2 linked regions of the Prochlorococcus marinus str. MIT 9312 genome follow. The protein of the gene in region 1 interacts with the protein of each later gene in a pairwise test. Links are inferred from orthologs where the notes say so. Each region holds a gene or a part of one and is shown on either strand. Other genes may lie near its edges.

Region 1 (3,308 bases):
ATTATATGGTGAAAGATTTCCAAAATTCTTAATTGGTGCACCAATTAAAAACCAATCAAAAAAGATATTAAATATGATCCCTGCGAATGACAACTTAAAAGGAAATTTTGTTTTTTCTATTGAATAGTAAGTTCTTACTAATAAATCTCTATAAAGATAAAAAGGTATTCCAAATCCATAAGCAATTAATATATTCTTCACTTTTAAGGTGGCTGAATAATCAAAGACTCCTCTTTGAAAAACTAATTGAACAATTTGGTTATTGAAGGTTATGAAAAATCCAGTTAAAAAAATAGTTGTCAAGAAACAGTACTCTATTCCAGAGATTAATTTTTTTTGGAATCCTCTGGAGTCTTTATAACTTCTCAATTTAGAAAATTTTGGAAGTAATGGCAAAATTAAAGAGTTGGATAATATGCCTAATGGGGCTTGTATAAGAAAATTTCCGTAAGCTAGTCCAGATGCTGCTCCTTGAAAACTGGAAGCAAAAAACATATCAATAAAAACGTTAATTTGACTTAGACCTGATGAGATAGATGCTGGAAAAATTAGGTTGAAAATTCTTCTCTCTTCATCTTTAAACAATTGGAAAGTTGACTCTAATCTCAAGAGACCGCTTTTATTTATTTCCCAAATTTGAACAACAAACTGAATAAAAGTTCCTGTCAAAGTTGCAAAAGCTAGTAACCCCGAATAAGTGAGGAAATTTGAAGATGAATTTTCTGTGTTGAATATCCAACTAAATAGAATAAAAAAAATTGTAGTTATGCTTGTTATGGCTGGGCTTATACTTGATAAAAAGAATTTTCTTTGAGAATTTAAGGCTCCAAAGCTTAAACCTATAAAGCCAGATAATGGTATACAAGGTGTAAGTATTCTTAATTGGTAAGTGGCAATAGATTTAGCTTCGTAACTTAAATTGGGGGCTAATAAATCAATTAATAAATTGGAATTAAAGTAAATCAATATAGCTAAACTGCATAATAATATTGAAAGTTTTATGCTTACTTGAGTAAGAACAATCCCTCCATTTTTTTTGTTAAGAGGAGTTAAAACTGCTACTACTGCATTATGTAAAGGGCCATTAATTCCTCCAATGATTATTAGCAAAAAACCAGGAATTATATAGGCATAATTAAATGCGTCGTAAGTTACCCCAACCCCAAAAGCAGCAGCTATAAATATTTGTCTTATACATCCCGCTAATTTACTAAGACTAGTACCAAATGAAATTGAAAAAACATTATTTTTAAAAAATGAATGCATTTGGCTATATCAAAAATTTTTCAATAAGATTAAGTTTCAATTATATTTGATTTTTAAATAACGACATATTTTATGAATGATCGGATAATTGAATTTGATCCATTAATTGAAGGGGTTTTAATTAATAGATATAAAAGGTTTCTTGCTGATATTGAATTAGAGACTGGAGAGGTAGTAACTGCTCATTGTGCTAATACAGGACCAATGAAAGGACTTTTGACCGAGGGAGCAAAAGTAAGAATGAGTGTTTCCCCTTCTCCTAAAAGAAAATTACCTTTTACTTGGGAACAGATATGTGTTTTAGATGCAAAAAATGAGGAGGTTTGGGTTGGAATTAATACCCTATTTGCAAATAAGTTGATCAAAAAGGTTATTGAGAAAAATTTGTTAAACGAAATAATTGGAGAAATAGAGACAATTAAAGCTGAAGTGCCTTATGGAAAAGATAAAAAAAGCAGAATTGACTTTTTTTTAACTCCAAAATCTTCAAATCCTGATAAACGTAACATATATATAGAGGTTAAAAATACGACCTGGATGAAAGGAAATGTAGCTCTATTCCCAGATACAGTAACGAAAAGAGGTCAAAAACACCTTATAGAATTAAAGGAATTAATTCCTGCAAGTAAAAGTATTTTAATACTTTGTATTACGAGAAAAGACGCTTGTTTCTTTTCCCCTGGAGATGATGCAGATCCCTTATATGGCAATCTTTTTAGAGAATCTTTTAGTGCAGGTATGATACCAATCCCATGCTCGTTTGAATTTCACAAAGACCACATAACATGGAATGGAATTAAACCTTTGAAATAAATTAAAAACTTGATATTTTGAAATTAATAAAAAAAATTTTTTAATTTAACAAATATAAATTTAGGATGCAACTATAAAATTGGTAGCAACGACTACTAGACACTAATAAGTTTTTTGAGCAAAATTGAATATGAAAGGAAACAGAACAAACTGTTTTTTTGCAGATCTAATTTTTTTTTATGACCACTGCTTTGCAAACGCCTCAAAGGCGCTCTAGGACCAGATTACAAGACGCAAGTCTTGTAAATGGACCTATGCTCCTTTTGAGGAGTATTCGAGGATTTAGTTCAAACCGCTCCATGTTGTGGCTTGCAACTGTTCCTTTAGCACTTTTTGGATTAGGACTTTTTAATGTTGCTGCTCATGCAACAGAACTTCCTGATCTTAATGCAGCATTTTTAGCAAATAACCTTTGGTTATTTGTTGCAACAATTTTAGTTATCTTCATGAATGCTGGTTTCGCTATGGTAGAAGCCGGTATGTGTAGATCTAAAAATGCTGTCAACATTCTCGCCAAAAACCTTTTTGTATTTGCTTTAGCAGTTACTTCATATTGGTTTATTGGATTTGGAATTATGTATTACGGAAAGGAAATAATTCCTGGAATACTTTATTTTAATTCCTTATTCTTTGATCCAACAGTTACTGCTGAAATGATTGAAGGAGCAGAATTAGTACCAACAGTTGACTTCCTCTTCCAAGCAGCTTTTGCTGGAACTGCAGCAACTATTGTTTCTGGTCTCGTCGCAGAAAGAGTTAAGTTTGGAGAATTTGTTGTATTTGCCATCGTTTTAACTGCTTTCATTTACCCAATAGCTGGTAGTTGGAAGTGGAATGGTGGTTGGCTTGATCAGCTTGGATTTATTGATTTTGCAGGCTCTTCAATTGTTCACTCAGTTGGAGCTTGGGCAGGTCTTGTTGGAGCTATGCTTCTTGGACCAAGAATTGGTAAATACTCAGATGGAAAGCCTCAGGCTATGCCTGGACATAATATGGCAATTGCTACTTTAGGAGCTCTTGTTCTATGGATAGGTTGGTATGGATTTAATCCAGGTTCTCAACTTGCTATGGATCAATGGGTACCTTACGTTGCTGTAACTACCACTTTGGCAGCAGCAGCCGGAGCTATTGGAGCAACTATTGTTTCTACTTTAACATCAGGAAAACCTGATCTTACAATGATCATTAATGGCATCCTTGCCGGTTTAGTAAGTATCACTGCCGGTTGT
Region 2 (3,166 bases), 300 kb from region 1 along the record:
AGAGAGCCACAAACAGATCCCCTAATAAGACACTTGGGCTTGTCTGGAACTACATAATAATTTTCTCAATTATTTTATTAACAGAAACTTTATTTCTTACTAAATTTCTATGTTTATATACTTTTACTGATATTTTTTCTCCTAAATTTAAATTAGTCCACCAGGAAGGAAAAACCATTAGATCCAAATAAGTATAGAAACTTATACACTCGATATCATTAAGAAAAAAATCATTGTTTGCAAGTTCTTTAAGAAACTTACTATTTATTTTCATTTCTGATATTCCTCTAAAAGGGTATTTAGGTACTAATTGAGCCATCAATGTTCCTTTGTGAGGGGAGCCTATAGATATTAATCTTCTTGTTCTTTTATATCCATCAAATTTTTGAATCCAATACCTAGCAATTATTCCTCCCATAGAAAATCCTAAAATATCTATTTCTTTTTCTAAACCGTATTTCTCTAAAATTAATCCGTTTAATATATTTGTTAAATCAATAATTGAAGTCATTCCATATGAATGACTAAGAGTTGGGGCAAAATATTCAATTCCAATTTCATCCAGTTTTGAAGTGATAGAAGAAAAAATACTTGAAGTATTCCAAAGACCATGAATCAATATAATGGGATTTCTTTTTTCCAAAACTTTTACTTATTTTGAAGAATTCTGACTATTGACACCTTCCCATCAAAACCAGTAATTGGAGGATTACATTTTGTCAAAATAATTTTAATTTTAGTGAGCTTAAATTTCTTATTAATAATTTCTAAGATTGCGTCAGAGTATTTTTCGATTGTGAAACAATATATTTTCTTTGATTGATCTTTTAAAATTTCAACTAATTTTGAATAGTCAACCGTTTTTTTAATATCATCATTTGCAGTACACTTTTCAAAATCAGTCCACAAAAATATATCCAAACTAAATAATTGTCCTAATTGCCTTTCTTCCTCAAGAACACCCACTCTAGCCCAAAGTTTAATATTCTCAATTTTTAAAAATGTTTCCATCTTCAAAAAATTCAAAGATCCTTATGAGTATAGATAGCCTTACCAGATGAAAAATCATCAACGATATTCCCATCGCCATTTAGAAAATATTTATATGTAACCAAACCCTCTAGACCTACAGGTCCTCTTGGGGGAAGAGTTTGAGTAGATATCCCAATTTCGGCTCCGAATCCATATCTAAACCCATCTGCAAATCTAGTAGAGCAATTATGAAAAACACCTGCACTATCAACTACATTCATAAATTTTTTAGCAGAAGTTGAATTTTCAGTGATTATTCCATCTGTATGTTTTGAACTAAATTTTTGAATATGATTAATTGCCTCCTCAAGATCGTCAACAATTTTTATCGATAAAATTAAATCTAAATATTCAGTTTGCCAATCTTCTACACTAGCCTCATACTTCACCCCTAACTCAACTGTTCGTTTATCTCCAATTAATTTAACGTCATTAGAATTAAACAAAGGTATTGCCTTTTCTAGAAAAACTTGTGCAATATCTTTATGCACTAATAAAGTTTCAATAGCATTACATGCTGCAGGATATTGAATTTTGCTATCCAAAGCTACTGATAAAGCCATCTCGAGATTTGCCTCATTATCTATAAATAAATGACAAATTCCATCAGCATGACCTAACACGGGAATTCTTGTATTCTCCTGAATAAATTTAACTAATTCATTACTTCCTCTAGGAATTATCAAATTAATATATTTCTCAAGATTTAACATCGACATACTATCTTTTCTGCTTGTAAGTAAGCATATTGCATTTTTATCAAGTCCTGATTCATACAAACCCTTTTTCAAAGCCTTGACTATTGCAGTATTTGTTAAATTGGCTTCACTACCGCCCTTTAGCATTACGCCATTACCTGATCTTATTGCTAGAGAACTAATCTGCATAACAGCATCTGGCCTCGATTCAAAAATAACCCCTAGGACTCCTATAGGCACAGTCTTTCTTTCTAAAATCAATCCCTTAGCAAGCTCTCTTTTGATTTGAACTTGATTGACAGGATCAGCCAAGTCTCCAACTTTTCTTACTCCTTCAATTCCTGAATTTAATTTTTCTTTTGATAACTTTAATCTAGAGAGTAAAGCCTTTGAAATTCCTTTCTTTTGGGCTCTTGTATAGTCCTCATTATTCGCCTCTAAAATTTCTTTAGTACTTTTTTCTAGACAATCAGCCATAGAATTTAAAGCTTTAATTCTATTGTGATTTTCAGTCTGACTTATTTTTATTGATGCCAAACGAACTTGATCAGCTTTTTCTAAAAGATCATTACCTGGTTGAGGAACTTCAAAGATATTGGCCATATATATATTTTAATTAATTTAATAATAATTCAAATTAAGGATTCTTTGAACTAACTTTTTTTATGACTTAATATCTAAAAAATAATTGAACTTGACTTTTCCAATCGCCATCAGAATCATAAGAACCTAATAATTCTAAGTTTGGATTGGCCTGAAAAGTAAAAATTCCTGTAGGTGGAAGGTCATCTCTACCTGGAACTGTTTGAAAGGCAAAATTTATTTTATCAGTAACATCAAGTCCTATTTCAGCTACCCAAGCTTGAGAAGAAAATTCCTCATTAGAAGGTGATTGTCCATCATTTTCTATATCTAAATTTTCATTAGAAAAAATGTTATTTAAAGAATCATTATTTTCAATTAACGCTGGATATAAAGATAACTGAAATCTTTCACTAAAAGCATCCGCATTATTAAGTCGTGAAATAAATGCTCTATTTATTAAATTTGCAGAGTTACCTCCAATTAAACCAATTATTTGTGATCTGTTATAACTTGGGGTGCTCCTATATTGGATTCTTTTATTTTCATCTTCAAAAGATAATTGATCTAGAAATCCTTCGTAAGAAGCTTCAATTTTGATAAGCCTTGTATTGCCAATACCAACAGCTCCAAAACCATTTGAAGTAGCATTTTCATCAAGATCACCTGAGATGTTTTTATCCTGGTTATTTTCACTGATAGGTATTATAGAATCTGGGACTTTACTAACTAAAGAAAAATTAATGTAGGGGACTACACCACTTCTTGATGCGAATAAAATATAGTTATCTTTATTTTTATCAAGTTTAAACGGGGTAGTCCCTAAATTTGCTCTACCTTTTTTAAGATAAATT

The links.
Region 2: the proteins of sfsA (region 1) and PMT9312_RS03030 interact in binary tests that used the Escherichia coli proteins (3 or more experiments, as listed by UniProt). The link is inferred for Prochlorococcus marinus str. MIT 9312 from one-to-one orthologs.

Annotation. Positions count from the first base shown.
Region 1 is NC_007577.1:250,791-254,098, forward strand. The notes cover bases 237-3,208. They hold sfsA (DNA/RNA nuclease SfsA), read left to right. Parts: upstream 237-1,338; coding sequence 1,339-2,079; downstream 2,080-3,208. Other genes in these bases: murJ (murein biosynthesis integral membrane protein MurJ), read right to left, coding at 237-1,266; PMT9312_RS01340 (ammonium transporter), read left to right, coding at 2,259-3,208. In the rest of the region: more of murJ, read right to left, coding at 1-236; more of PMT9312_RS01340, read left to right, coding at 3,209-3,308. UniProt on the Escherichia coli protein: Binds to DNA non-specifically. Could be a regulatory factor involved in maltose metabolism.
Region 2 is NC_007577.1:552,134-555,299, reverse strand. Bases 179-3,008 are described here. They hold PMT9312_RS03030 (glutamate-5-semialdehyde dehydrogenase), read right to left. Parts: upstream 2,334-3,008; coding sequence 1,023-2,333; downstream 179-1,022. Other genes in these bases: PMT9312_RS03025 (translocation/assembly module TamB domain-containing protein), read right to left, coding at 2,401-3,008; folB (dihydroneopterin aldolase), read right to left, coding at 649-1,011; PMT9312_RS03040 (esterase/lipase family protein), read right to left, coding at 179-643. Also shown: PMT9312_RS03045 (M3 family metallopeptidase), read left to right, coding at 1-57; more of PMT9312_RS03040, read right to left, coding at 50-178; more of PMT9312_RS03025, read right to left, coding at 3,009-3,166. UniProt on the Escherichia coli protein: Catalyzes the NADPH-dependent reduction of L-glutamate 5-phosphate into L-glutamate 5-semialdehyde and phosphate. The product spontaneously undergoes cyclization to form 1-pyrroline-5-carboxylate.